Regions from separate parts of the Paenibacillus sp. tmac-D7 genome, predicted to be linked through region 1. Evidence: predicted binding sites of a transcription regulator. Region 1 holds the regulator's gene; the other holds the start of a gene.
The links. The regulator LexA, encoded in region 1, represses DNA repair genes until DNA is damaged. The targets are predictions, from matches to a motif close to CGAACATATGTTCG.
Positions count from the first base shown of each region.

Region 2: the regulator LexA is predicted to act here: its motif matches at 5,136-5,149, upstream of FKP33_RS21585 (SPL family radical SAM protein).

Region 1 covers NZ_VIDW01000038.1:11,253-32,879, reverse strand. The annotation lists gene FKP33_RS20855 (GspE/PulE family protein) at 1-987, opposite strand, end outside; cyclic di-GMP riboswitch class II at 1,067-1,148, opposite strand; gene FKP33_RS20850 (metal-dependent hydrolase) at 1,278-2,240, opposite strand; gene FKP33_RS20845 (lysophospholipid acyltransferase family protein) at 2,260-3,204, opposite strand; gene FKP33_RS20840 (GNAT family N-acetyltransferase) at 3,235-4,005, opposite strand; gene FKP33_RS20835 (LrgB family protein) at 4,162-4,854, opposite strand; gene FKP33_RS20830 (CidA/LrgA family protein) at 4,841-5,209, opposite strand; gene tlp (small acid-soluble spore protein Tlp) at 5,338-5,568, shown strand; gene rnz (ribonuclease Z) at 5,614-6,555, opposite strand; gene metH (methionine synthase) at 6,644-10,078, opposite strand; gene FKP33_RS20810 (1,2-dihydroxy-3-keto-5-methylthiopentene dioxygenase) at 10,364-10,906, shown strand; gene FKP33_RS20805 (HAD family hydrolase) at 11,059-11,859, opposite strand; gene FKP33_RS20800 (hypothetical protein) at 11,955-12,464, opposite strand; gene FKP33_RS20795 (aldo/keto reductase) at 12,489-13,478, opposite strand; gene FKP33_RS20790 (DUF896 domain-containing protein) at 13,494-13,688, opposite strand; gene FKP33_RS20785 (LysM peptidoglycan-binding domain-containing protein) at 13,857-14,216, opposite strand; gene lexA (transcriptional repressor LexA) at 14,363-14,983, shown strand; gene glnA (type I glutamate--ammonia ligase) at 15,143-16,480, opposite strand; gene FKP33_RS20770 (MerR family transcriptional regulator) at 16,578-16,991, opposite strand; gene FKP33_RS20765 (methionine gamma-lyase family protein) at 17,089-18,336, opposite strand; gene hflX (GTPase HflX) at 18,329-19,663, opposite strand; gene spoVK (stage V sporulation protein K) at 19,660-20,655, opposite strand; gene FKP33_RS20750 (HAD family hydrolase) at 20,727-21,422, opposite strand; gene tatC (twin-arginine translocase subunit TatC) at 21,587-21,627, opposite strand, start outside.
Region 2 covers NZ_VIDW01000042.1:510-9,814, reverse strand. The annotation lists gene FKP33_RS21610 (BaiN/RdsA family NAD(P)/FAD-dependent oxidoreductase) at 1-1,193, shown strand, start outside; gene FKP33_RS21605 (cation diffusion facilitator family transporter) at 1,362-2,261, opposite strand; gene FKP33_RS21600 (hypothetical protein) at 2,447-2,875, opposite strand; gene FKP33_RS21595 (magnetosome magnetite crystal formation protein family) at 3,043-3,396, shown strand; gene FKP33_RS27290 (hypothetical protein) at 3,550-3,714, opposite strand; gene FKP33_RS21590 (aldolase catalytic domain-containing protein) at 4,078-5,043, shown strand; gene FKP33_RS21585 (SPL family radical SAM protein) at 5,172-6,008, shown strand; gene FKP33_RS21580 (NAD-dependent malic enzyme) at 6,226-7,629, opposite strand; gene FKP33_RS21575 (redoxin domain-containing protein) at 7,756-8,814, opposite strand; gene FKP33_RS21570 (C40 family peptidase) at 8,989-9,305, shown strand, end outside.

The DNA of each region.
Region 1 (21,627 bases):
CAAAGCGGAATACAGCGTGGTCGTCTTCCCGCTTCCCGTCGGCCCCGTAATCAGTACGACACCGTGCGCGCCTTGAATCCCTTTCATAAACAATCCCAAGTTATGCTCCGAAAGCCCGAGCTTTTCGATATCCGTAAGGGCGCTGCCGAGGTCGAGCACCCGCATCACGACCTTCTCGCCGTGAATAGTCGGGAGCGTGGAGATCCGAATATCGACCTTCCGGAATTCAATATCCATCTCCACCCGGCCATCCTGCGGCAGACGTCGTTCGGCGACGTTCAAGTTCGCCATGATCTTGACCCTGGCAATAATGACGCTCTGCATGTGAGGCGGCAGTGAACGCTCCGTACGCATAACGCCGTCCACCCTGTACCTGATGCGAAGACTGTCTTCCTGCGGATCAATGTGAATGTCGCTGGCGCCGATCTGAACCGCTTGAATTATAATCTGATTCACGGTCTTGACAACCGGCGAATCGTCGTCTTCCCGGGTCTGCGGCCTCGCTTCCTCGCTCTCCCGGTTCTGCAGGATTTGACTGATCTGCTCGACCGATTCCTGCAAGCCGTAATAACGCTTGATCGCCCGCTGCAGCTCGTCCCGAGCCGCAATAGTCGGTTCGATGCGAAGTCCCGTGCTCATGCGCAGCTCGTCGATGGCGAAATAATCGAGCGGGTCGGCCATCGCCAGAATCAGCTTGTTGCCTTCCGTACGCACCGGGAGCACTTGATGCTGTTCGGCAAGCCGCTGAGGAATAAGATTAATGACCTTCGGATCGATCTTTTGGCGATATAACTGGATGTGAGGGATGCCCAGCTGGAACTCGAGCACTTCGATCAATTGCTGTTCGGTGATGTAGTTGCGGTTAATAAGAAATTCGCCGAGCCGCATCTTCGTTTCCCGCTGTTCCTGCAGAGCCGTCGACAGCTGCTCTGGAGTCAACAGCCCCGCCTCCACGAGCAGGTCGCCGATCCGTTTCCGTAGAGCCACTACGCGTTCCCCCCGATCCGAATATGTACCCAAGCCCCAAACGATAAAGTCCTTGAAAACAAAAACAACCCGACTTCAAAAAGTCAGGTCGGTTGCGCTAGTTGCTCACAGCTGTCCAAGCGCCCACATGAAGACAGCCGTTCATCGCATCATCTGAAGAAATAATATGAAAATCATGCCCTATCTACTATTATTTAAGCACAATTCATACGAAGTCGTCAATGAAAAATAGATCTTAAACCCTATTATTTCGTCATAATTCGACAAATATTATTCGAATTTGCCCTAGACTAGACGAATGGCGGGGCCCACGCTTTCTTTTTCCAGCCGAAGGAATAACCCGTCACTTTCATATCGCGATCCAGCATCACATCGACACCGAACGGCAGCTGATGATTATACCAGAAGCGGACATCCCTCCACTTCACGACATAACCGTCCTGTCCTGCCGAACAAGAGACATGAATCCGCTGCGCAAACTGCAGGAAGGCTCTTACGCCGTCCGTTGACTTGGAAGCCTCGACAATCGAATCGAATGCTTCCTTGACGTAGATGTCTTTCACCTCGACATGCTTCCCCCGCACATGACCTGTATAAAAGCAATCCTCCGTTTCCACCACGAACTGCCATCGAAACCAGTGAAACCCGGGCGCAACCTGATAAATGCCTTCGTAAGGCAGCTGGTGCCGGACGCGAGCTACGACGCGGAGGTGATGTGCCGCGCGGACTGCGATATATCCCGCCGTCACCGCATAAACGGCCACAAACAACAGGCCCGGATTCGTCCCCGACGCTATCCACCATAGAACGCCCCCGGCATGCAGGGCAAACAGGAACGGATCGAAAATCGATAATACGTCCAGATGCTGCCACTTTCGGGTAAACGGACGAAAGCACTGAACGCCGTAAGCGTTAAACCAGTCCAGCAATACGTGGAAACCTACCGCGGCAAATATCCAGGCCAGCAGCAGGCCGACATGCGCCCACACCCCGAACGTCCAGGCGATCGGCAGCGCCAACACTAGCGGCCAAACGAACAGCGCCGGCAGCGAATGCGTTACGCCGCGATGCACCCGAATATAGGTCGAGTAACCGCGAACTCTCGCCAATGTATCGAAATCCGGCGCTTGCGAACCGACCATCGTCGCCGTCAGCATCGCTTGAAACAAAACCGGATCAGCGGACACCTCCGGATGTAGCATGGCCAAGCCCGTCAGCGTCGTCCCGAATAACAGATGGCTACCCGTATCCATCTCGGACACCCCCTGCCGTTTAGGCGGAATGCGTTTCTTTCCCTGCGTCTTGTTCCGCTTCAGTACGGCATTCCTGCTCCCACCGTTCCTGAGCGTTAAACCAATAAAACCATTGCGCCGGATGTTCGCGTATCACGCGTTCCATGAACCGATTCAACAAACGGGTCGCCTCGGAACGGGTGGAACGGCTGAAAGACGAGGATAAGTGAAGCGCCGGTTCAAACGTTAACCGGTGAACAAACCCGCGATCCCGCCGCCCGTAGAACGGAACAAGCGGCGCCTGTTGTTCAATCGCCAGCGTCGAAGCGCCTTGCGGCGTCCGGGTCTGCTTGCCGAAAAACCGTGAGGGCGGGAATGTCGGACGCCAGAAATCGCCTAACAAAAATACGATGCCTCCGTTATGAAGATGCTTCTTCAGTTTACGAAGCAGCTCCAATGACGGCGTTCGATCATAATCAAGCCCGGGACAACCAAGCGCTTGAAATTTTAAATAGAACGGTCTTAGCTCCTCGCTGCCTGCAGTCGCAACCGTCAAGCAATCGTACTTCTGACATAGATACCAATAGTAGTAAAAAAAGTTGCCGCAATGCGGTGTATACACGATCGCACCTCGGCCCAGGCGGAGCGCTTCTTCCAAGCAGGCTTCGCCTTCTACCCGGAAACGTCCGGTTCCGCCGGCCGGCAGACGGTAGGATTCAATCGCTATTTCGTAGAGGGCAAAGACGACATTCTCATAATAACGATAACGAACGCTCTTCAGATCCCGCACCTTGCGATCAGGCAGCAGCTCAAGCATATTGCTCAGGATCCGCTGCCGCAGCCGGACGCCGCCGAGCATATACAAGAGCAGCGCCGCAGCGCGGCAAACGGCAACCATTATACCGAGCGGTACCCGGCCTGTGAATCGAGCGATACGTTGTAACATTCGTTCGTTCCCGGTGACTTTCGCGATCCATTCATACAAACCGTTGACGCCTCCTCCGCATATAAACGTTTATCTAGACATAAACCGCTTTTGATACCGTTTCGTCACACGGTCCTTCTCCAGAACGATGAAGAAGTCTACCGTATCGAACAACGCATCGTAAGCCGGCTCGCCGCCGATTTCGGCGCCCAGCCATTGATAACCTTTCATCAGCGGCGGCAGCTTGCGGAAAATATCTTTATCGCTCAGCTCGCTCTCAATGAGCTGCAGTCCGGCGATCCGATGGGAGTCCAGCGGCCGGACGCCGAATCGGTCGGTGATGACTTGCTTTCGCCGCAGCAGCGTATACATTTCGTTCACGTCGGCGATCGTTGTCAGATGCATGCTGGCACAGCCGATCATATAGCGATAGTCGTTAAGCGTCATATAATCGGCGATCCCTTCCCACAACAGCTGAATCGCCCGCCCGCCGCGATAAGCGGGATCGATGCAGCTGCGGCCGAGCTCGAGCGTTTGGCTTTTGGAAGTGTGGAACCCGGACAGATCGAACTCTGTCTCCGAATAAAAGCCAATATGACGGACCGCCCTTTGGCCCGGCAGCAGCCTGTACGTGCCGACGACCTCATCCGTATCGACGTTCTTCACGATCAAATGATCGCAATAGGCATCGTACGCATCTTGTTCCAGACCGCTATCCGTGCGCAGCCGCATGTTTTTTTCCTCTTCTACGAAAACCCGGTACCTAAGACGCAATGCTTGTTCCACTTCGCCGTCGCCTGCCGCCAGTCTAACCGTCAGCCTGGAGGGATCTAATGACGTTTGAGTAGCCGTTGGGATCATCGAGAACACGCCTCTCTACAGGTAAGTTGCCTTACACTCTTAGGTTAGCAGACGTTTATTAAGAAGACGTTTGGCGGTTGTAAAGCTTTTGTAAGGATTCGTCAGGCTGTCCATAACAAATAACGGAGCCGCATCTAATGCGACTCCGCCGTTACTTTAACTCAACCATATATAAACGGGGATAAACAATACGCTTGTCAAGATAGCAGCCGCCCCCATCGCAAATCCGCTGATACTGCCGGCCAGCTCCGAATCGCGAATAATTCTCGCCGTGCCGATCCCATGCGCGGCCGTTCCCATCGCCGTGCCGATCGAGATGTCGTCGCGAACGCCGGCCCACCTGAGTAAGGACGGTCCGAGCACGCTGCCGATTAATCCGGTGAGCACCGTCAGCACCGCCGTCAGCTCAGGCAGCCCGCCCGCTTGCTTGGATATTTCCAGAGCGACGGGCGACGTCACCGACTTCGGCATCATCGTCACGATCAACTCGCGGCTGCCGCCGAGTCCCCAAGCAAGGGCAGCGGACAGCAGCAGAGCGCTGATCGAGCCGACGGTAATGCCTGTGGCGATCGGGAGCAGCATGCTTTTGATTTTGCGCGCGTTTTTATATAAAGGAACCCCTAACGCCACGGTAGCCGGTCCCAGCAGAAATACGATGAAATCCGCCCCTTGACGGTAGGATTCATAAGGGACATGAAGCAGCAGCAGAACGGCAACGATGAGGACGGAGCATACAAGCAGCGGATGCAGCGCCCCCCACCGTTTGTGAATTTGCAGAGCCAGCGCGTAGGCTACGACCGTAAGCGTCAGGCCGAATACGGGTTGTTCCGTAAAGTCAGCGAGCGTCATGCGTTTTGTTCGCCTCCTTTCGATCGGAGCGGCTCAAGCCTTTGACCGTCCAGCCTGTCACCAGCAGAACCCCGAACGTGCTGAGGAACAGATTGGCAAGGATAACGAACGCTTGATCGCCTATGACGTGAAAGAACGCCATCGTCCCGACAACGATCGGCGCGAATAACAGCAGCATATGGCGGACGAGAAATTGACTGGCGTCCTCCACCCATTCCAACTTGACCCATTTCGCGAACAGCGCGACTGTAAACAGGATCAGTCCGATCACATTGGCAGGCAGCGGCAGATCGCAAACGGTTTGAAGAAGCGAGCCGAGCAAGTAAAAGAATAGCAAAATGGCAAAACCGAGCATGGGCTTGAACCTTTCCTTTCCGGCCTATTGGGCAGCGATTAAGAGGTATATAAAACTTGCCACAGGGCATCAATAAAGGGGGCGCCGTAAAGCGCTAATCCACAAGATCAAAGGAGCTGTCCACCCTTATGGCTAAACCCGACAATCGCGCAGACAACGTGGAACATTTACAAAACAACATCAATAACACGATTGAGAACCTGGAGGAGTCGGAAGAATACTTGGCAGAGCATGCCGATGAAATCAGTCCCGACGAGAAGCAGCAGGTCGCAAGTAAGAACGAACGCCGGCGCAACAGCCTGGAATCGTTCCGCTCCGAGATCAAGGATGAATCCGCTTTTCAAAATGAGCAGTCTTAACCTACCGATAAAACCTCCTTCCCGTTTCCGGGTCGGAGGTTTCTTTCATCCGCGGAGCCGATTCAAAATTTCCAGATGAAAATGATCGTGCGCCAAATAAGTGTCCGCATGTATAGATTGAGCTTCACGAAGCAGCTCTTCGGACGCCTCGGCTTGATACCGCGAGCTGATATGCGTGATAACCAGTGTACGCGCGCCAGCTTCCTGTGCCGTTCGCGCGGCGTCCATCGCCGTGGAGTGATCGTAACGGATCGCCATTTCCTTCCTCGCCTCGGCGAACGTCGCTTCGTGAACAAGGAGGTCCGCATGCTCCGCCAGCTTCACCGCATTCGGGCACGGCTGCGTGTCGCCTAGAATCGTTACGATACGCCCGGGAATCGAAGGGCCGACGAACGCTTCCGCATCCAAAGTACGGCCATCCGGCAACGTCACCGGCTCTCCCCGTTTGATTTTCCCGTACAACGGACCGGATGCAATACCGTATTCTTTCAGCTTGTCCACCTGCAGCTTGCCTACCTGCGGTTTTTCCGTAATCCGGAAGCCGAAGCTGGCGATGCGGTGCTTGAGCGGAGCCGTTTCGACCTGAAATCCGTCATCCTCGAACAGGACCGATTGCTCCCCCTCGGTAAATTCCACGAACCGGGTTTCGTATCCGACATGCGAGTCGCTGATCCGCAGCGCCGTTTCCACAAATTCCTTCACGCCTTTGGGCCCGTAAATCGTAAAGGGCGTATCCCCGCCCTGATACGAACGGCTGGACATCAGACCCGGCAAGCCGTAAAGATGGTCGCCGTGCAGATGAGTGATGAACAGCTTCTCCAATTTGCTGATTTTCACCGGCGCCCGCAAGATTTGGTGCTGCGTCCCTTCTCCGCAATCGAACATCCAATACGCGTTCCGTTCCGCCAACAAATTAAGCATGATCGAAGTGACGTTTCGTTCCTTCGAAGGCATACCTGCACCGGTACCGAGAAAATAAATCTCCAACCTGATCGTCTCCGTTCATGTCCTTACGGTTTTCTTAAACGAAAGAGTGGAGCGTCCGCCCCACCCTCTCTAGCATGCCCATTTTCGGTTAAGCATTAAAATAACGCGCTTGCGGGTGTGCAAATACGATGGCGGATACGGACGCCTCCGGTTCCATCATGCTGCCCTCGGTCAACTCCACCCCGATATCGCCCGGATTCAACAACGCGAACAGCTGCTGCTGATCGTCGAGATTCGGACAAGCCGGATAACCGAACGAGAACCGCTGGCCGCGGTATTTGGCGCCGAAACGCTCCTGCATCGTCATTTCCGCCGGATCCGGGAAGCCCCACTTGTCGCGCATCAGCTGATGCACGCGCTCGGCGAAGCCTTCGGCGATCTCAAGCGCAGCCGCCTGCAAGGCGTGGGAGCGCAAGTAATCGCCTTTATCCCGCCACAAGGTAGCCAGATCGCTGACGCCGTGCCCGGCTGTGACGACGAGGAAGCCGACATAATCCATCTCGCCGCTCTCCACCGGTTTTAAATAATCGGCCAAGCAGAGGAACGGCTCCGATTGTTGGCGCGGGAACGAGAACGTCTGCAGCACTTTGGTCGGATCTTCCGGATCGTATACAAGCACGTCATTGCCGCTGGATTGGGCCGGGAAGAACCGGTACATCCCGTGAGCGCGAATAATGCCTTGGCTTTGCGCTTCGCTGAGGATATCGTCCACCGTCTCTTTCAGCTGGACCGCTTTCGGATCTTTCTCGGCAAGCAGTTGTTCGACCTTGCCCTTAAGGCCAAGGTGGTGCCCAAGCAGCATTTGCATATTCACGTAAGGGATCAGATGGCTGATCGGAAAATCCCGCAACACGTGACGTTCCAGATCCGGCGGCACTTGAACAGGAACGGTACGGTCGACGTTGGACGTCTTGACCCTGGTCAGCGCAGGCATCGCGTCTTCTTTCCGACCGGATTCCTTCACATCCGACTCCTTGCTTTCGCGGAGCTCGCGGATGAGCTGCTGACGCTGCTGCGGATCGCTCAGCTTGTTGGCGATATCGAGTCCGTCCATCGCATCCTTTGCATACAGCACCATCCCGTCGTATTCCGGCGCAATACGCGTTTTCGTGAACTTGCGCGTAAGCGCGGCGCCCCCGACGAGAATCGGCACGTCGATGCCCGCCATCTTCAAGTCCTGTGCGGTGATGACCATCTGCTGTGCGGATTTGACAAGCAATCCGGACAGGCCGATCGCATCCGGCTTCTCTTTGCGGTAGGCTTCGATCAGCTGTTCCGGCGGCACCTTAATGCCGAGGTTGACGATTTTGTAGCCGTTATTGGAAAGAATAATCTCGACGAGATTTTTCCCGATATCATGGACATCGCCCTTCACCGTGGCCAGGATGATTTTCCCTTTCACGGCGCTTTCCTCTTTCTCCATAAACTGCTCGAGGAACGCGACAGAAGCTTTCATGACTTCCGCGCTCTGCAGCACCTCGGCAACGATCAGCTCGTTGTTGTTGAAGAGGCGGCCGACTTCTTCCATCCCTCTCATTAACGGACCGTTAATGATCTCCAAAGGAGCGTATTTCTTCAGCGCTTCCTCGAGATCCGGGATGAGACCGTCCTTCGTCCCTTCCACCACGTAAGACGCGAGCCGCTCCTCCAGCGAGAGGTTGGAGATTTTCTCCTTTTTCTCTACCTTCTTAGTCCGGAAATGGGCGACGAATTCGGCGAGCGTCTCGTCATTCGTGTTGTAGATCAGATTTTCAGCCAGACGGCGTTCCTCTTCCGGAATAGAAGCGTACCGCTCCAGCTTCTCCGTATTCACGATCGCATAATCGAGTCCGGCCTTCGTACAGTGGTACAGATAGACGGCGTTCAATACTTCGCGGCCGGCATCCGGCAAGCCGAACGAAATATTGCTTAATCCGAGAATGGTTTTACATTCCGGGTACTTTTCTTTAATCATCCGAATGCCTTCAATCGTCTCCACGGCTGAGCCGATGTATTGCGGGTCACCGGAGCCGATAGGGAACATATTCGGGTCAAAAATAATATCGTGAGGCTTAAGCCCGTATTTGTTCGTCAATAAATCGTACGCACGGTCGGCCACTTCCATCTTTGCCTGACGGGAAACGGCTTGTCCGCGTTCATCGATCAGGATCATGACGACGGCCGCTCCGTATTTGTGTATGAGCGGAACGATGCTCTTGAATTTGGATTCGCCGTCTTCCAGGTTAATGGAGTTAATAATGGCCTTCCCCTGGGAATATTTAAGGCCCAGCTCAATTATATGATCATAGGTGGAATCGATCATCAACGGAGCCTTTACTTTTTTGACGACATAGCTCAAGAAGTTTTCCATCGCATAAGCTTCATCGATATCCGTATCCTGCAGGTTGATGTCGATGACCTGGGCGCCGTTCTTTACTTGACTCCTCGCGATTTCCGAGCCTTCCTCGAACTTCCCTTCTTTAATCAGCCGTTTAAATTTACGCGAACCCGAGATGTTGGTCCGTTCGCCCACCATGATCGGCCGGTTGGACTCTTCCAAGTACACCGTTTCGATCCCGGACACTGCGGCCGGGTGGGAACCGTTCTGTTCCCGGGGCTTGTAGGCGCGCAGCGTCTCCGCCATGACGCGAATGTGCTCCGGCGTCGTTCCGCAGCAGCCGCCGGCGATATTAAGCCAGCCCTGCTCGGCAAAACCGGCGAGTTTCTTCGCCAGCGATTCCGGCGACTCATGGTACTGTCCGTTCTCATCCGGTAAGCCGGCGTTCGGATAACAGCTCACGGCTGTCCCGGCAATATCCGAGAGCGTACGAATATGATCCCGCATGAATTCAGGACCTGTTGCACAGTTCAAACCGATGGAGATCGGCTCCAAATGTTCGAGCGACACATAGAACGATTCAATGTTTTGACCGGCAAGCGTCGTGCCCATCGGTTCGATCGTGCCGGATATCATCAAGGGCAGCTTGCGTCCGCTCTCTTCGAACGCTTTGCGGATCCCGATGCTGCCCGCTTTCACGTTCAGCGTATCTTGCGACGTTTCGAGGAGCAGCGCATCCACGCCGGCTTCGATTAAAGCCAGCGCTTGCTCGTAATAGCTCTCGATCAGCTCATCGAAGGTAACACCGCCCGTAACCGATAGCGTCTTGGTGGTCGGCCCCATCGCCCCCACCACATAGCGCGGCCATTCGGGAGTGCTGTATTTGTTAGCCGCCTCAATCGCCAGTTTAGCGGCGGCAAGATTGATCTCCCGGGCGCGATCCTGTATATCGTATTCGGCAAGCACAACGCTCGTGGCGCCGAACGTATTCGTTTCGACCATATCCGCGCCCGCGGCAAAGTACATCTCGTGGATACGCTGGATAACGTCTGGACGAGTCAGCACTAGCATTTCGTTGCAGCCTTCTAATTCTTCGCCTCCGAAATCGTCCGCCGACAAATCCTCTTGCTGGATCATCGTGCCCATGGCGCCGTCCAAAATCATAATTTTCTTTTGCAGCTGCTCTTGTAAGCTAGGTTTAATCAATGAAAAATCCCCTTTCACCCTGCCGATCTGCCGGTATATGCGATGAAGTAGGCAGTCCGAACATGTAGACCCCTTATTCTATCCGGTATGAAGCGTTAAATCTCTTAAACAATGTATCCTTAAGTGTAACAGAAACATGATATGATGAAAAGAAACTTCGACAAAAATGGAGTCTTTATTAAATGAATCCTATCGGATTTATATACATTATACATCGACAGAACGTACACCTTCTACTATAATACAAATTAGGAGTACACATTTCATGTGAAAGAGGGATAAACCATGGCTGAAATCCGTATCCGCAATACGAACGAACGCATCCAAGGCGAAGATAACGTCAGAAATTTTCTAGAGAAACAAGAAGTGCTTTATGAACATTGGAATCCAGGCAAATTACCGGCCGAGCTGCAGGAGAAATTTATTTTGTCCGATGAAGAGAAGAGTCAAATTTTATCCACCTTCGACGCAGAAATTCGCGACCTGGCCGCCCGTCGCGGCTACCGGACTTGGGACCTCATCGCCTTGTCCGATGCGACGCCGAATCTCGACGAGCTATTGAAGAAGTTCGAACAAGTGCACACACATACCGAGGATGAGGTTCGCGCCATCACGGCAGGCAAAGGTATTTTCATTATCAAAGGCACCGACGATGTCGGATATTTCGACGTTGAGCTCGAAGCCGGCGACGTCATCTCCGTACCGGAGCATAAGCCGCACTTCTTTACCCTGATGGAAAACCGGCAAATTGTAGCCGTCCGCCTCTTCATCGAAACCGAAGGCTGGATTGCGCATCCTTTCGCCGACCCGACTTTCCAACAGGCCTAATGATAAAACCCCAACTTTAGGTGTCTTAACGCCGTAGTCCGGAACGGATCCTGCATCCATTTCGGACTACGGCGTTTTTTCGCTTGACGGGAACGCCGCAACAAAAAACCGACGCCTGCCAGGATCGACAGACCGTCGGTTTCTTATGTTCATTAGATGAATGATATGGAGTCCAGAAGCGCTTGCATATCCCGCAAGCTCTTAATTTCGTAAACGGGTTCGATGTCCGAGCTGCGTTCTACACCATGGCGGTTGATCCACATGTTGCGCATCCCCACCGTATTCGAGCCCAGAATATCCGTCGTCAATTTATCGCCGATCATGACACCTTCATCTGCCGTTATGTTCAGCAGCTGCATGGCGTGGTGGAAGATGGAAGCGGCCGGCTTCCCTTCGCCGAATTCACCGGAGATCACAATATGGTCGAAGTAGGGAGCAAGCTGCGGCACCCCGGCCAGCTTCTCCTTCTGCAAATCCGGCGAACCATTGGTCAGCAGGAGCAGCTTGTACTTTTGTTTCAACTGATCCAACACTTCGAACGTTTCTTCGTACACAATGGGACGACTGCGTCGTTCGGCGGGAAACTGTTCGGCCAGCTTGCTGCCGAGCGCCTCGTCATCGATACCGAGAGCCTTCAAGCCGCGGGTCCAGGACGCCTTGCGGTATGACGGCGCCAACGCCTGCAGCTTGCGGAATTCCTCCTGCTCTCCTGCCGTAAAATTCGCCCAGAGCCCTTCGAACGGATTGATTCCGATCATCTTCGTGAAAGGAAACGTTTCATAAGATTCGTATAATGCCCGCGCTTCACGGCGTACCGCTTCTTCCAGCTGCGCCGGATCCAGGTCATAATGTTTGGAAGCCTCCGCGCAAGTTGCTTCAAAAGCCTCTTTCACGCTTCGGTCATCCCATAACAACGTATCGTCTAAATCGAAAAGCACCGCTTTGATCGTCATTGTTTAAATTCCTCTTTCTACTGCGATTATCGTTCCTAACTGCCAGTCATTTATATTTAATCCGATCAAGCAACCCCATGACGTTCGTTCAGGCTTCATTTGATGAGCTTTACATTGTTTTTCGAGGCGAAGTCGGAAATTTTCTCGATCATAGCTTCCATTGGCATTTGGTGGAAAAATTTCGTGAATACCCAGCGTTTACCTTTCGGCTTCAAGGTTACCATGATCGTATCTTTGCTCACGGTTATTTCGCTAATTTGGGAAGCTTCTACGATCCGGTCGCCGCCGAATCGACGGGAGGCCAGCGAAGTTTTACCAATCCTCAGAAACGGTCTGCGCGCCCAATACATAAGCAATGCCAAGAAAAGATAACTGAAGCCCGTTACCCAATACATAGACTCGTCTTGGCCTGCTTGCGGACGAAGGGCAATAAAACAGAACACGCTCATGGCGACGAGCACCAATGGCAATAACCAGCTGCGGCCTTTAAAAGTAACCGCCCCGTCCGAAGACCGAACGGAAATCGAAGACGAACTGCTTTGGCCGTGTTTTTTATTCATGATCTTCGTATTTTTACGTACCATGCGTTCCCATTTACGCGACATTATCGTGACCCCTTATGCTCTCGATTAGATCTGCCTATGAAACTTCTCAATAAACCGGTAAGGATATTCCGATTCCAGCGCGCTGACATCATCCAGCCGCTTCCACATGGAGTCGGAAAGCTTCCAGCCGACCGCTCCCATATTATCTTCAAACTGTTCAAGCGTACGAGCGCCGAATATCGGCGATGTAATCCCTTGCTTATGGATGAGCCAATTGAGCGCCACTTGTGCCGGCGTTTTATTGGTCTCTGCCGCTGCGCCAAGAACCTCATCCAGGATTCGGAAATTCTTATCGGTATTTCGCAGCTCCCATCGACTCTCGCCGTTTTTGTTAGAAAGGCGCCCTTCCGTCGGTTCGTTTCCGCGCTCGTAGCGCCCTGTCAAAAATCCGCCGCCAAGCGGTGCCCAAGGGATGACTCCTACGTTCTCCTCCAAGCAAAGAGGGAGCACTTCGCGGTCCATGGAGCGGCACACGAGACTGTACTGCGGTTGAATGGAAATAAACCGCGCGTAGCGGTTGAAGTCACTTAGATTTAACGATTTCATTAACTGGTACGCCAAGAAATTCGAGCATCCGATGTACCGAACCTTCCCTGATGCAACTAAATCGTCCAGCGCACGAAGCGTCTCTTCAATCGGTGTGACCTGATCCCAAACGTGAACTTGGTACAAATCGATATAATCGGTTCCTAAGCGTCGCAAACTGTCTTCGACGGCATCCATGATATGCTTGCGGGATAGACCGACTTGGTTCGGTCCGGGTCCGGTCTTCATTCGAACTTTAGTAGCCAGAACTACGTCCGATCTTCGTTCGCGAATCGCTTTACCGACAATCTCTTCCGATCTGCCGCCTGCATAGACGTTTGCCGTATCGATGAAATTCCCTCCTTTATCCAGGAAACGGTTTATCATCTCTACGGACTCCCGTTCATCGGTCGTATGACCGAAGGTCATTGTTCCTAAGCAAAGTTCCGATACCAGAATACCGCTCTTACCCAAAGCCCGATATTGCATATCAAAACCCTCCTCCTACTTCTTCTCATCTTCATCAACAAATTTGATGTTATCGAGTTGAGTGCGTAAGGAAGATTTGAAAGAATCAATGTACTTTTTACGCAATTCGTTACGTTCGTTCAACTCCGCTTCGCTCAATCCTTCGGATTTCGCTTTTCGAGCGAGTTCATTGATTCGCTTCACGGTAACATCATGTTCCGATTCCAACATGCCTATCCTCCCAGTCTTCTCGTGTTCCGGTTGTCGCCAGCTGTCGGAACCTGACAAGCATGTCCAGACAAATGGCGTTCGTTATCAAATTATACTTTGACATTATGGATAACGATTGTCAAGAGAATTGACAGGCGGGAAGAGCCTGAAATGTCAGGGCGAGCGGTATTACGGAAGCAACAATTGTTGACCGGCACGAATCGAAGCGTCCTTCAATCCGTTCTTTTTTTTGAGCTCATAGATGTATTCTCTCGGGTTGCCACCCTTAGCTATATGTTCATTGGCGATACTCCACAAGGTATCTCCTCGTTCGACGATAACGGTATGTTGTTCGGCCGGCAAGGAGGCGGCTGCATAAGCGTCCGAATTCCCAAGTAATGCCGTGATCACCGTGCTGATCCCGATGATCATGGCCAACACAAGACCCGTCAGAGCCAGACGCCCTAGCCGTTTGCGATTGCCGACCGCATCTGTTCTATTCATGGACGGCACGCTTACCGAAGTTTGACTGCTAATGATATGCATCATAATGACGACCCCCAAACATTTGTTCTTATATTAAAATAACACGAACACATGTTTGTGTCAATGCATTTTCTCGAACTTATGTTTGTACGAACGGCTATTCTGTGCTATACTTCCAATTAATAGTTTCTATATATTGGAGTGATACGATGAGCAAGATTTCCTCCCGTCAACAGGCCATTTTAAATTTTATTAAAAATGAAGTTAAGGATAAAGGTTACCCGCCTTCCGTACGTGAAATCGGCGAAGCGGTAGGTTTGGCGTCGAGTTCCACCGTACATGGACACTTGGAAAGGCTCGAGAAGAAGGGCCTTATCCGCCGAGATCCGACCAAGCCAAGAGCCATTGAGATTCTGGACGGGGAACCAGGAGAAGGCGCGTTCTCCGTTTCGGTAGCCCGCGTTCCGTTAATCGGACGGGTTACGGCGGGGGTTCCGATTACAGCAACGGAGAACATTGAAGATTACTTTCCGCTCCCCAGCCACTTTGTCGGCGATCAGAGCGTGTTCATGTTAAGCGTCGTCGGCGAAAGTATGATTGACGCAGGCATTCATCACGGGGATTATGTGATCGTCCGCCAGCAGCAGACCGCCAACAACGGCGACATCGTCGTGGCTATGACCGAGGAAGACGAGGCGACGGTGAAAACGTTCTATAAAGAAAGAGACCATATTCGGTTACAGCCGCAAAACCCGACCATGGAGCCTATTCGGTTGAAAAACGTTTCTATTCTTGGCAAAGTCATCGGCGTATTCCGCGACATCCACTAACAACTCAAAACCTCTCGAAGCTCGGCTGCTGCCGGATCGTGAGGTTTTTTCGATAAAAAAACCTCACGGAAGATCACCGCTAGGTCCTTATGGAATATAGGTCTTGCTAAATTAAAGAAACGGACGCTCGGCTCAGCCGAACGTCCGTTTCTTTAATTATTAATAAAGCGTTAAATACTGCTCGCGCTCCCAAGCGTGAACTTGAGTACGGTAAATGTCATACTCGATTTCCTTAAGCTCGAAGAAATGAGCCAGCGCATGATCGCCGAGTGCTTCGCAAATGACATCGTCCCGAAGCATTTCGTCGAGCGCTTGCTTCAAGTTGATCGGCAAGCTCGGAATGCCTTGCTCTTCCCGCTCCTCTTCGGTCATCACGTAAATATTGCGGTCCGTCGGAGGCGGCAGCTGCATTTTTTTCTTGATGCCGTCAAGGCCGGCCTTCAACATAACGGCCAGCGCGAGATACGGGTTAGCCGCCGGATCCGGGTTACGCACTTCAACGCGCGTGCTGAGACCGCGGGAAGCCGGGATACGGATCATCGGGCTGCGGTTGCTGGCCGACCAGGCGACGTAACAAGGCGCTTCATAACCCGGTACAAGACGCTTGTACGAGTTGACGGTCGGGTTCGTAATCGCCGCGAACGCGCGGGCGTGGCGCAAAATACCAGCCATGTAATGACGTGCTTCTGCGCTTAGGCCGAGTTTGTCGCTCTCGTCGTAGAAGGCATTCTCTTTACCGCGGAACAACGATTGGTGACAATGCATGCCCGAGCCGTTAACGCCAAACAACGGCTTCGGCATGAATGTGGCATGCAGGCCGTGCTGACGGGCTACCGTCTTCACAACGAGCTTGAACGTTTGAATTTGGTCGGCCGCTTTAATCGCATCGGCATATTTAAAGTCGATCTCGTGCTGACCCGGCGCCACTTCGTGGTGTGACGCTTCGATCTCAAAGCCCATTTCTTCGAGCGTCAATACGATTTCGCGGCGGCAGTTCTCGCCGAGATCCGTAGGCGCCAAGTCGAAGTAACCGCCCTGGTCGTTCAGCTCCATGGTCGGATTGCCTTTCTCATCGGTTTTGAACAAGAAAAATTCCGGTTCCGGCCCGACGTTCATCGCGGTATAGCCCATTTCGTACGCTTCTTTCAACGCCGCTTTCAGAATGCCGCGCGGGTCGCCCGGGAACGGACGGCCGTCCGGCAAATAAATATCGCAAATCAAACGCGCCACGCGATCTTCCGTCACCCATGGGAACACGACCCAAGTATTCAAATCCGGGTATAAGTACATGTCTGATTCTTCGATACGAACGTAACCCTCGATGGAAGAACCATCAAACATCATTTTATTATCAAGCGCCTTCTCAAGCTGGCTTAAAGGTATTTCGACGTTCTTGATGGTGCCGAGCAAATCCGTAAATTGAAGTCGAATGAATCGAACGTTTTGTTCCTTGGCAATACGTAAAATGTCTTCCTTCGTGTAGTTCTTATCCGTCACTGTGAAATCTCCTCCTTAAAAATCGGTACGTAATAACGAGGGGTACCGCTCGCCCCGCCTCAGGTGAACAGAGCGGCGGTCGCTCCTCGGCCAAACCCTATTTTCTGAAAAAACGAGACAGTTCGCCTTGAATCAACGATACATGATTCGGTCGCTTGCCTCCGCCTATCAGCTGCTGCTTCAGCATCTTGTGCAGCTGGGAATCGGTCAGTTCCCGGCGTTTCACTTCGGATTGCTCGTTCAAGACGGTTGCATCCTCCGAATCTTTGTCGACCGGCAGCAGCACTTGTTTAATTCCTGCGATGTTAACGCCCTTCTCGATCAAATCCTTGATCTCCAAAAGACGCTCGACATCGTTGAACGAGTATAGACGCTGGTTGCCGCCGGTTCTTGCTGGAATGATCAATTCATGCTGCTCGTAGTATCGTATTTGTCTGGCGGTTAAATCCGTCAGCTTCATAACAATACCGATCGGAAAAAGGGCCATATTACGGCGGATATCATCACTCATGACTATCACCCCTAACACATAAAACCTTACTTTTATTGTAACCATGTTCTAGAAACGTGTCAAGTTATGTCAGGTTAATGCCACATGTAAGTAATGATTACAATAATTTGCGGTCGATCATGTTTTGGATGGCCGTCAGAACGCCGAGCTTACAGTGGGAATACGTCAAGCCTCCCTGCATGTAGGCAATATAAGGCTCCCGAATCGGCGCGTCGGCCGATAATTCCAGGCTGCCGCCCTGAATGAAGGTTCCGGCCGCCATAATGACCGGGTGCTCGTAACCCGGCATATCCCAAGGTTCCGGCACGACATGCGCGTCTACGGCCGCCGCCTGCTGAATGCCTTGAACGAAGGCGATCAGATGCTCCGGCCCGGTAAACCGTATGGCCTGAATTAAATCGGTGCGGGGATCGTTCCAACGCGGATGCGTCGTAAATCCCAGCTCGGCGAACAGTGCCGCCGCGAACACCGATCCTTTAACAGCTTGTCCAACCGTATGCGGCGCTAAATACAAGCCTTGGAACAAGGCCCGCGTCGTCCCGAGCATAGCGCCGACCTCCCCGCCGATGCCCGGCGCGGTCAACCGGTAGGACGCCAGCTCAACATACTCGCGCTTGCCCGCGATATAGCCGCCTGTAGGAGCCAATCCGCCGCCCGGGTTCTTAATCAGCGAACCGGCGATCAAGTCGGCCCCGACTTCGGTTGGTTCGTTAAGCTCCGTGAATTCGCCGTAACAGTTGTCCACGAATACGATAACGTCCGGCTTTATTTCTTTCACGAAACGAACCATCTCGCCAATCTGCTCGACGGTGAACGAGGCACGCCATGAATACCCGCGCGACCGTTGAATGCCGATCACTCTCGTTCGCGGAGTGATGCGCCGGGCGATCTCTTCATAGTTCGGCGAACCGTCTTCAAGCAGCTCCACCTCGCCGTAGCCGATGCCCCAGTCTTGCAGCGAGCCGAGTCCGTCGCCCGGTTTGCCTATCACCTTGTGCAGCGTGTCGTACGGACGACCTGTAATCGACAGCAGCTCGTCGCCGGGCCGCAGGACGCCGAAGAGCGCCGTCCCGATCGTATGCGTGCCCGACACGAAATGCGGACGCACCAGCGCCGCCTCGGCGCCGAACACGTCGGCATACACGAGATCGAGCACTTCGCGTCCGCGATCATTATAGCCATATCCGGTCGAGCCGGCAAAATGATAATCGCTTACTTTAAACTTCTGAAACGCACGTATGACTTTCCACTGATTGCGATCGATCAACCGATCGATTTCATTCATTCGTTCCCCGACTACCTTCTCCGCCTTCTCCATCAAGGCGAGCACCTGCTCGTTAAACATGTTCCGACGTCTCTCCTCTGTTCTCTCCCTGCGGCGCACGCGCCGAATCGTATGCAGCCAGCATGTATCCTATCTTATCGAACTCTTTATTGTTTACCCGTACCTTGAACAGCATGTCGCTGCCGTCCACTTCATTCTCCAGCACCTCGCCTACGCGGTACACAAGCGAGATGACATCCCCCTTATCGGCAGGAATACGGTACGTCCGGCTGTCGCCCATCAAATGTTTCTCTAACGCGTCGATCAATCGCCCGAGATCTTCTTCGCGATAAGCCGAGATGCGTAAGTAATCGCCTTCGGTCATCAGCATCTCCAATTGCTCCGGCGTGCACAGATCGATTTTGTTAAACACGGTTATCCGATCCTTGCCGTGTGCGCCGAGCTCTTCGAGCACCTCATCGACGACCTTCATCTGGATCGTCATCATCTCGGTGGAACTGTCCACAACGTGCAGAATAAGATCCGCTTCGTTGGCCTCCTCGAGCGTCGCGCGGAAAGCCGCGACCAAATCGTGCGGCAAGTTCTGAATGAACCCGACCGTATCGGTCAAGACGATCTCCAATCCGCTCGGCAGCTTCAGCGAGCGCGAGGTCGGATCGAGCGTGGCAAACAACTGGTTCTCGACATACACGTCGGCTTGCGTCAGCTGGCGAAGCAGCGTCGACTTGCCGGCGTTCGTATACCCGACGAGAGCGACTTGAAAGACGCCGGTCTTCTTACGCCGCTCCCGGTGAAGCGTACGGTGCTTCACCACTTCCTGCAGCTGGCGCTTCAGCTCGCTGATCCGATCGCGGATATGACGGCGGTCCGTCTCCAGCTTCGACTCCCCGGGTCCCCGGGTCCCGATGCCGCCGCCGAGCCGGGATAAATTTTTCCCGTGGCCGGACAGCCGCGGCAGCAAATAGCTAAGCTGCGCCAGCTCGACCTGGATGATCCCCTCGCGCGTCTTGGCGCGGCCGGCGAAAATATCCAGAATCAGCTGGGTCCGGTCGATGATTTTCACATCCAGAAACTGCTCCAGATTGCGCACCTGCGCGCCCGACAGCTCCTGGTCGAAGATGGCCGTGTTCGCGTCTTTCTCCTCCAACAGCTCTTTCAATTCTTGCGCTTTTCCTTTGCCTATGAACCACTTGGAATCGGCGTATTCTTTATTTTGCGTCATTGTTCCGAGCACTTCGACATTGGCCGTCTCGGCGAGCCGGATAAGCTCGGCCAGCGAATAGTCGGGGTCGTACGTTTCCTCGCGCTTTAATTCCTGCGTAACCAGACTCACCAGTACGGCGCGTTCTTGGTGGTCCGGCGTAATTTCATGGCTCGTTTTTTTCATATAAATTTATATGTCTCCTTTGGGGATTTACGTTCCAGCTTGACGTCCTCCGGGCGAATGATCATCAAATCCTGTTTGGTCGGATGTACATGCGGGCTGCTTAACAGGCGGACGGCGTGATTGCGCATCGCTTTCTCGATCAAGTTGCGCACGAACCGCGCATTGCTGAAGGCGACCTCCATTTGATTTTTCTCGTTCGTGATTTGCTGCCGGATTTTCATCTCCGTCGATTGAGTTAAAGCATACTCCCGTTCCTTCACGATCAATTCGGCGATCTGCATCAGCTCGTCGACCGTGTAATCGGGGAAATCGAGCTGAATCGGAAACCGCGAAGGCAGCCCCGGATTCGTCGTCAGAAACTGCTCCATCTCTTCGGAGTACCCGGCTAAAATCAAAATAAAATTGTTCTTATGGTCCTCCATCGCCTTTACAAGCGTATCGATGGCCTCTTTACCGAAATCTTTTTCCCCGCCGCGCGCCAAACTATACGCTTCGTCGATAAACAGAATGCCGCCCAGCGCTTTCTTGACAAGCTCCCGCGTCTTCAGCGCGGTATGCCCGATATATTCGCCGACCAAATCGGCCCGCTCCACCTCGATAAGATGGCCTTTGTTCAGCACGCCCATCGTCTGGAACAGCTTCGCCACGATACGGGCGACCGTCGTTTTGCCCGTTCCCGGGTTCCCCTTGAAAATCATATGGTACACCTGGGTTCCCGCCATAAGGCCGACTTCCGCCCGCATCCCGGCTATGCGCAGCAGCGCGTAAATTTCGAACACGAGCTCCTTCACATGCTCCAAACCGACCATACGATCCAGTTCTTTCATAATTTCCCCGAACTGGCCTTGCTGGGATAGAGGCTTGCCGTGAAACAAAGCTTCCGATTCGGCGGGGGCATGTGCGACAGGTTCCGGACTGCGCAGGACGACGTTGATTTGCCGGGCGTTTTTCGTGATCTGAATCTGATCCGAAGGCTGTACACGTCCGCTCATGCGTAACATCACCTCTTCTTTGGTGTTAATGTATACGCGCGAGTCGGGCGGATTGTGTCTGTTTTCTTTGTCTATTGTATATCTCTTCCTCGATTTTTCAAAATGTCGGTCTGCTGCAGCCGCTTGATCACCGCTGCAAGCCCGATCTCTTCCATGGACGCCAAGCGAAAATCGTGCGTTCCGAACGTTAACAAGCCCGTTACGGCGTTCGGCACAACTACGCATCGCATGCCCGCGCGATAAGCCGCCAGCGCGCCGTTCGGGGAATCCTCGAACGCCACCGCCTCGTGCGGCTGTACGCCAAGCGCCGCGAGCGCCTTCAAGTAAAGCTCCGGGTCGGGCTTTACCCGGGTAACGTCGTCGCGCGTCCGGATGCATTCGAAGTCATCCAGCAAACCGTACGCCTTTAAATATCCCGTAACCCATTCCCGCGTCGAACTGGAGGCTAGACCGATCCGCAACCCCAGCCGTCTCGCCTCCTTCAGATAAGACCGCACCCCGGGCCTCACATCAGCTTCGGCCATCCTGGCGTCATAGGCCTGCTTGCGCATCGCGCGGGCCGCCTCGCGATCATACGTCCGGCCGATCTGCCGCTCCAAGTCGTCATAAGGATTAAAGGCGTCCGGTCCCGTACCGATGCAGTGCCCCCATACGTCGATGGTCAGCTCGCCGCCGTGATGGCGGTACATCGCTTGAACCGACTCAAAGTCCGCCGTTTCCGTATCCACGATCAAGCCGTCAAAATCGAATACGACTGCCCGAATCATGACCGCACCTCCTCCCGCATTATGTAATGTATCGTACTACGATTGGCGGATTTTGCCTAGTGAACATTCAGTTTCTACCCATTCTCGCCGTGCCGGAGGACGCAAAAAAGGAGCCGCTTGTCCGCGACTCCCCTCCTTCATTCCGCTTACCCGCCGGCTATGATTCAAGCTTCCACTGCAGCTGTCGATAATTTTTTCTTATACA
Region 2 (9,305 bases), on a different contig from region 1:
GTGCAAAGGTTTTGTTGGTGGACAAAGGGGATAAACTGGGGCGCAAGCTCGGAATTTCCGGCGGAGGCCGCTGCAATGTGACGAATGCCAAAGAGCCGGATGAACTGATCAAGCATATTCCGGGCAACGGACGCTTCCTGCATAGCGCTCTTGCGACATTCAGCAATCGCGACATCATCGCCTTCTTCGAAGGGATGGGCATCCGCTTGAAGGAGGAAGACCGCGGGCGCATGTTCCCGGTGAGCGACAAGGCCAAGACCGTGGTGGATGCGCTTGTGAATCGCGTGCGCCGTCAAGGCGTCTCCATTCGTGTCAACAGCCCGGTTCGCCGGGTGTTGTACGATGAGGAGCGCGCATGGGGCGTCGAATTGACCACCGGCGAACGGATTAACGGACGCGCCGTCATTATCGCCACCGGGGGCAAGTCGGTGCCGCAAACCGGCTCGACCGGCGACGGATACCCTTGGGCAGAGGCCGCCGGTCATACGATCACCGAGCTGTATCCGACGGAAGTGCCGCTAACGTCGAATGAACCGTGGATTCGCAGCAAGGAGCTGCAAGGGCTATCGCTGCGCGGCATTACGTTATCGGTCTGGACTCCGAAGGGGAAGAAAATCGTCGAACACGAAGGCGACCTGCTGTTCACCCACTTCGGCTTGTCCGGCCCGGCCGCGCTGCGCTGCAGCCAGTTCGTCGTGAAGGCGAAGAAGCAGTTTAACGTCCCGAGCGTGCGGCTGACGATCGATTTGTTTCCCGATAAGAGCGTGGATGAGGTGTACGCCGATACGTATCGGCTGGCCCGGCACGAGCCGAAGAAAGCGGCCAAGAACGTCTTGAAACCGCTCCTCCCGGAACGGCTCGTTCCTTTCGTGCTCGAACGGGCGGGTATTAAGGAAGACGTCACGTTCGATAACATTCCGAAGCAGCCATGGATGGATATGGCGAAGCTGCTGAAGGCGTTTCCCGTGGAAGTGAACGGCACGCTATCGCTTGAAGAAGCTTTCGTCACCGGCGGCGGCGTCAACCTGAAGGAGGTCGATCCGCGGACGATGCAGTCAAAGCTGAAGCTTGGGCTGTACTTTTGCGGCGAAGTGCTGGACATTCACGGCTATACCGGCGGCTACAACATCACGGCGGCATTCACAACCGGGTATACGGCAGGGAAAAGCGCAGCGGAATTTGCACGGAGTTAGTTTCACAGTTTCACAGCTTCACGGCGGCTGCGAGGTCGTTGATCGTCGGCATCGCGGGCGCGGAATGGCGCACTCGTTTTCCGGCCGCCGCCTTCGCCAGAAGCGCATCCGCTTGTCCTGCCGCACCGCGTTCTGTTTAAGCGCTGCTCATAAAAAAACGGCGACCCCTTATCGATAAGGTTGGTTGCCGTTTTTTTCTTGCTCTTCGAAAGGCTCGATATGCACATGCACATTGTTCACCCGATGCTCTCTGAGCATCCGCCGTTCGATTTCATCGCTGATATCGTGGCTTTCGCCGACGGACAATTCGGCGCTTACCTCGACGACCACGTCAAGCAGCACGCTGTTGCCGTGAATGCGGGCGCGGATATCCTTAATGCGCTTGACGCCCGGCGTTGTCTTGACGGTCTGCTTGAACACCTTCAGCCGCTGGTCGTCGAAGCCGTCCGTCAACGTATGCGATGCATGGGAGAACACTTCCCAAGCCGTTTTCAAAATAATAAGACCGACGATCAGCGCCGCTACTGCATCGAGTACCGGAAAGCCAAGCCGCGATCCGATGATGCCGACGGCGGCGCCTATACTGACGAGCGCGTCGGAACGATTGTCCTGCGCAGCGGCCATCAGCGATTGGTTCTCGATCCGTTTGGCCAACCGGTAATTGTAAACGTACACGCCCCACATGACGGCGGCGCAAGCCAGAGCTACCCAGGCGGCCAGCATGTCCGGCGCCGTGCGCTCATCGGCGAAGAAGCTGCGGCCCGCTTGCAAGACAACCTGCAGGCCTGCTGCTGCCATAATAAACGAAGCGATGAGCGAAGCGATCGTCTCCGCCCGTTTATGCCCATACGGATGATCGCGATCCGGCGGCTTCCGGGAAATGCGAAGCCCGATCAGCACCGCCAGTGAAACGACGATATCCGTCGTATTGTTAATTCCGTCCGCCGCGAGCGCTTCCGAACCGGTCATATAACCTATGGTTATTTTAAAAGCGGACAAAAAAACATAGGCGACGATACTAAGCCACGCGCCCTTTTCGCCCTCTTTCAAAGAATCATAGGAATCCACAGCGTTTCCCTCCATCCTCTATTGAAAAACCCTATCATTCCCGAAGTCCCAACCCATCATAGCAAACGAATGAGGTGTGGGTCTAGAGAAACAGTGTTTTCCGAGCTAATAAAAATAGGCGCAGGGCAACTTTGTTTTCCCGGTCAAATGTTGTGGGACTTGTCCAACGGTTTTGGCCTAATCCACTATAAATGAATACCCGCGTCGAAGCCGTCGTAATCTTCCCCGGACGGGTCGAATTTCGCGTGCTCATCCTTGTAGGCGCCGCTCGAGCGGTTCGAGTAAGCCGAGGCGGATAAATGAACCTCGGCTTCATCCGGTTCAACCTCGTTCACGAAGTGGGCGGGAATCGGAATGAGCCCGTCCGGATCGTATGCCATGGCATACGTCGAAATCTCGGACGGAGATGCTTGCCCCTCCAGCAGCCGACCGCCGTGAGCTTGCGCGACTTCGAGAGCCGACGTCAGATCATTGCGATCGACGATGACGTGCAGAACGGGGCTCTTCGTCTCCGTATGCAGGCTGACCTTGTAGCCAAGCTCCTCCAGCGTATCAAGCGCCATATAAGCTTCCTGGTTCGTCTCGAATTGAAAAAAGATCGGGGTGTGGGTCATGTGTGCCTCGTTCCTTTCTTGGATATGGCTGGATTTAGGTTGCCCCATCGCTTTACGGTTATTCCTCGGAAAGGCGAACATACTCGAACGGCTATCGGCATAAGATGGTAGCGGCTAATCTGGGAAGCTCTTCCGCATCCAGACCTGAGAAAGGAGGTGTTCCACCGATGTCTGACCCCGGACAGACGCCGCCGCAAGGCTCCCCCTCTCCGACGCCGGAAGATGTGCGGGCCAACAAGGCCGTTGCCGCTATCGCTTATCTGTTGTTTTTTGTGCCGCTGATCGCCGCGAACCATTCACGCTTTGCGATGTATCACGCCAATCAAGGCCTTATGCTGCTGCTCGCCTTGATCGCTTGCAACATCGTACTGGGACTTATTCCTCTGCTCAATTTGCTGCTCGTGCCTTTAGCCCACCTCGTGTGCCTCGTATTCTGCGTGATCGGGATGATGAATGCGATCAACGGGGATATGAAGCCGCTGCCGCTGATCGGCCGTATTGAGATCATTAAGCATCCCTAGGATCAAAAAAAGGCGCTTTATCCCTAGGATGAAACGCCTTTTTGGGTATGACGGCTGCCGCCTGCTGCCTAGTTGACGAATTTCAGTCCGGTCAAAAGCCGCTTCAGCAGCACGGCCGCTTGAGCCCTTGAAGCGTTCTGCTGCGGCGCAAATTCATTTTTTTGCGGCGGCGTCATCCCCGGCTGCGAGCGAGTCGCCTAAATCCAAATACGTGAGCGGTTTCGGCCATACCGGCTCGTCCTGATCCTGCACGAGCAAGGACGCGGCCTCGGTTGAAGCGACCGGTCCGGCGCCCCAAGCAGCGAACGGGACGATCATGACGAACAACATGACGAATAAGGTAAACGATGCGATTTTACGAATGTACTTGGATCCTCCCGAATCAATGATCTTATTCTTAGTGAACTTCCTGTAAAAGCGTTCCTCCTCCCTCTCATTATAGATACTATTTGTATATGATATTAGATTTTGATAGCAGGTCGCCCTGCACAACGGTTGGCCGACTGATTTTTCAATATATAAGGAAATTGCCACTCGTTCTGGAATTTGTTATGATTGACAAATACAAAAAACTGTGTAAAATTAGTAATTAATAAAACACTTTACCGCTTAAAAGCTAAAAAGCTTAAAAGCCCGAAAGATGTCAGCGAGCACTTGTTAATTTGGAGAGGGGTAATTTTGATGACACGCGACACACACCACAAAATTTTGGATTGTACGATCCGCGACGGCGGTTTAGTGAATAACTGGGACTTTAGCGTCCAATTCGTGAAGGACATGTACCAGGGTCTAAGCGAAGCCGGCGTCGAATATATGGAAATTGGTTACAAAAACTCGGCCAAATTGCTGAAAGGTGCCGATGCCGGCCCTTGGCGCTTCCTTAACGAGGATTTCCTGAAGGAAGTCATCCCCCAAAAAACCAGTACGAAGCTTTCCGCGTTGGTCGATATCGGCCGTGTGGATGAGAAGGATATTCTCCCGCGCGATCAAAGCATGTTGGATCTGATCCGCGTCGCTTGTTACATTAAAGATGTGGACAAAGCGCTCGATCTGGTGCAAAAATTCCACGACTACGGCTATGAAACGACGATCAACATCATGGCGCTTTCGCATGTGATGGAGAATGATCTGAACGAAGCGTTCGAAGAAATCGCCAAAAGCCCGGTCGATGTCGTGTACGTCGTCGACTCCTACGGCAGCATGGATCACAAAGACATCGACTACCTGGTGTCCAAATTCCAACGACTGCTTCCGAACAAGAAGCTCGGCCTGCACATGCACAACAACATGCAGCTGGCGTTCTCCAACACGATCACGGGTGCGAGCAAAGGCGTCGAGTTCCTCGACACGTCCGTCTACGGAATGGGTCGCGCAGCGGGCAACTGTCCGACTGAACTGCTCGTCAGCTACTTGAAAAACCCGAAATACGATCTTCGTCCGGTGCTCGGCATTATCGAGAAACACATGATTTCGATGCGCGAGAAATGGGAGTGGGGTTACATCATCCCTTACATGATCGCCGGCGTCCTGAACGATCACCCGCGTGCCGCGATGGCCATTCGCTCCAGCGACGACAAGGACAAATTTACGGAGTTCTACGACAAGCTGACTTCCCCGGAAGTGATGCCGACCGGCTCCACTGACTAATAGCACACATCTGACCCGGTTTTCCATGCTGCTGCAGCGGCGGAGAATCGGGTTTCTCTATTGGCGCGCAGCCTCTGAAGCGGCCACCGGCTCCAACAGTCATTCGGAAAGGATTCGTGCTGAAGCTTATGTCCCGTCAAAAATCCATCAAAGTCACAGCGCCCAAGCGGCTGCTCCTTCCCGCATCGGGCTTCTTGAGCGGGTACACGCACACGTTAAATCCGTATGTAGGCTGTGCCTTCGCTTGCTCATACTGCTATGTGCGGGAGATGCCGGTCGCGAAATTTCGCGGCTCGCCTTGGGGCGATTGGGTGGACGTAAAAGCAAATACGGCCAGCTTGTTGAGCCGGGAGCTGAAGCGTGCCGGACGCAAAAAACCGGTTACGGTATTCATGTCGTCCGCGACGGACCCCTACCAGCCTGAGGAGTTCCGCGCCTGTCTGACGCGGTCTTGGCTGGAGGTCATGGCGGCATCCCCGCCCGAGGAGCTCGCCTTCGTGATGGTGCAGACGCGCAGCCCGTTGGTCACGCGCGATATCGACGTGCTGCGGCGGCTCGGGCCCCGCGTCCGCGTCAGCCTGACCATTGAGACCGACATGGAGTCGGTCCGGAAGCTGTTCACGCCGGCGGCGCCGCCGATTGCCGCCCGATTCGCGGCCTTGCGGCGGCTCGCCGAGGCGGGGGTGCCGACGCAGGCCGCCGTGTCGCCCGTGCTGCCGTGCAGCGACGGGCTGGCCGACCGGCTGGCGGAAACCGGTGTCGATCGCGTGGTGATCGACGATTATTTTATGGGCGACGGCAGCCAGGGGCGCCGGACGGAGAGGCTTGGTATGCGCGAGCTGTATCGCGCGAACGGGTACGACGCGTGGTACGACCGCGGCGCGTACTTGCGCGTGCGGGAGCAGCTCGCGCGGCGATTCGAGGCGCAGCGGATACGCGTGAGCCAAAAGGGCTTTATGCCCTGAAGCGGGCGGGAGCCGACCGGGCGGACGGGCGTTCGACGCGTTTCTTCGCAAGTTGGCCTTGCGGGCTATCCGCTATTGATGTAGTATCGCGAGTTAAAAAATAACCCCCCAACTCCACTTTAACAGTGGTTTTGGAGGGTTATTCTTTTATTCTTGAAAAACTGTCTTCATCAAGGGGTTACCCTTTGGGCCACGCCTTCTCTCTTCCTGCACGATCCTACCGGAAATCCGGCGGAATCCGTCTTGCCACCCCGGTTAGGATAGCGGCTTCGATAATTGCGTGGCGAACCTTCGTCACGACCTTGTCGTTAAATATACTCGGGATGATGTAGTGCTCGTTCAGCTCCGCTTCGGTAACAACCGAAGCGATTGCGCGGGCGGCCGCCAGCTTCATCGGCTCGTTGATCCGCCGTGCCCGGCAGTCGAGCGCCCCACGGAAAATACCGGGGAACACGAGCACGTTATTGATTTGGTTCGGATAGTCGCTTCGGCCTGTTGCAAACACACGAACATGCGGGAGCGCTTCCTCCGGCGCAATTTCCGGTTCCGGATTCGCCATCGCGAAGACGATGCTGTCCGGCTTCATTTTCTTGATGTCGTCCTCGTTCAGCAAACCGCCCCGCGATACACCGATAAACACGTCGGCGTCTTGAATAACGTCCTTCAGCGTTCCGGCCTTATCTTCGACTTGCGGCTGGTCGGCCAACCACTGCCACATCGGGTAAGGATAGCTGCCTCCGTGAACGATGGCACCCTCGCGGTCGACAGGCACCAAGCGCGTCACCCCTGCGGCGAGCAGCATTTTGCAGATCGATACGCCTGCCGCTCCGATTCCGTTGACCACAACGCGGACGTTCTCGATTCGTTTACCGACCACTTTCAAGGCATTCAGCAAACCCGCGATAACGACGACAGCCGTTCCGTGCTGATCGTCATGAAACACCGGTATATCGAGCTCCTCGTTCAGGCGTGTCTCGATCTCGAAGCATCGCGGAGAGCTGATATCCTCCAGGTTAATGCCTCCGAAAATCGGGCTGATCGCTTTAATAGTACGAATAATTTCTTCCGTATCCTTCGTATCCAGACAAATCGGGAACGCATCGACGCCGGCGAGCTGCTTGAACAGCATCGCTTTCCCTTCCATGACAGGCGCGGCTGCATGCGGACCGATGTCGCCCAGTCCGAGCACTGCCGTTCCGTCGGTGACGACGGCTACCGTATTGCGTTTTATCGTAAGCGAGTAAGCTTTTCTCGGATTTTCATGAATTGCGGTACAAACTCTAGCCACCCCAGGGGTGTAAACACGGGACAAGTCGTCGCGGTTTTTGATCGGCAGATTCGGCTGCATGTTGATTTTCCCGCCTAGATGCACGAGAAACGTACGGTCGGATACGTTAATCAGCTTGATCCCGTCATGCGATTTCAACGCTTCAACCACCTGCGACTCGGCGGATTCCGCCACATCGACGGTAATATCGCGTACCGACGATTCCTTGCCGGGACGAATAACGTCGATCGAGGTGATGTCTCCCCCTGCTTTACTGATTGTTGCAGCTACATCTCCGAACGTTACTTGCTCATGATTGAGCTCCACACGCAAAATAATACTTGTCTGTGCCACGCTGATTCCCTTCCTTCAACTGAAAAGTGATGTCACGAAAACGTATATATGACCTGCCAATAGATTCATGGTATCATGCGTAAGGTTTTTTATGCAAATGAAAAAGAGCTTGCACCCCTATTAGAATCATTTTTCACTTTTATTTGTTATTTTCTCCCATGCCGACATCAGCATATCACCGTTCATCGGCCCGGGATGCTTCTCCCGAATGACGCCGCCGGGGTCGACGACATACGTAGCCGGGTAGGCATTCACGCGGTAAGTATCCGTCACGCCCCCCGTCGTGTCAAGCGCAATCGGGAAGGTAATCTTCCATTCCTTAACCCACGCCGCAACGACCGGTACGCTAGCCTCGGTATGCGTCGCGTTAACGCCCAGAATCACCACGCCGTCTCTTGCATAATCCGAGTAAAATTGCTGCATATACGGCATCTCCGCCTGACAAGGCGGACACCAGGTCGCCCAAAAATTAACAAACACGGTTTGGCCCCTGTAATCCGACAATCGGATGGTTTCCCCATTCAGCAGTTTTAGCTCGAAATCAGGGGCCTGCTGTCCGACGCCCAGTCCGGGCACTCCTTCCGCTGTTCCCGCCGCAGGCGGCCCCCCCGGCTTGTCAAACAGGCCGTTCGCCACTGTTATGACCAGCACCCAGCCAATCGCAATGACTAGCAGCCTCTGCACCGACGCGCGATGGGTCTCCGGCAAAGGGGAACGCAGCCAAACGATGGCGGCTGCCGCGCCCAACGACCCAATGATGCCCGATGTGACCGGCTGAAAGCCGCTCATTATAAAATGCAGCGCATGAAATATTGCATACCCCCCCAAAACCGAGACGGCTAACGAATCGATATAAACAGATCTGCCTATTTTTCTTTTCTCAGCGGCGATTGCTGCATATCCGGCCGAGAGCAGCCAAGCAAGCCAAACTCCGCGCCGACCGCCGTTAAAATAAAGCAGCGACATCGGATTTTCCAATACAGCGCGAAAATCCAGCAGCAGCAAACTTAATTTCCAGACAAGCACCCACACAAGCAGCGCATTGACGGCAATCGACGTAACAATGCCTCTATCGGATCTCCGAAGCAACCGCAGGTGCAGCACGCCGTAGCCCGCCGCAATCGCACCCATGATCAGCAGCATGTTGTAATGGAGGACAAGCGGTCCCCATGTCCATGTATTCATCGTTGACGTTCACCTGTCTCCCTTTCATCTGGCTATAATTCCATTGTGGAACGGTCTGCCGTCCGTTGTCAACTTGTTGTCGCGTCCCACGAACGAAGCCGATTCCCGGCAATCGTGGAAGCGTCGGCACTTACATGCATACCACTACACCTAGAACTGCAGGAGGGAATTTCTATGAAAAAGCAATTCGTTGCCGTTGTCCTTGCCGCCACGTTTACGGTCGGGTCCTTGGCCGCATACGCCGATCAAGCCCACGCCGCCGCCACCGGTACGATTACAAGCAGCGTGAACTTCCGTAAACAACCTGATACAAGTTCAGCTGCATACGGTTACCTCAAAGCCGGAGAAAAGGTTACCATCCTGTCCAAAGTCAACGCCTGGTGGTATCAAGTGCAAGACGACCAGGGCCGCACCGGCTATATCTCAACGAGCAGCAAATACGTCCGGGTATCGGACTCCTCTCCGATCAGTTCCGAGACGCCTTCCGGCGG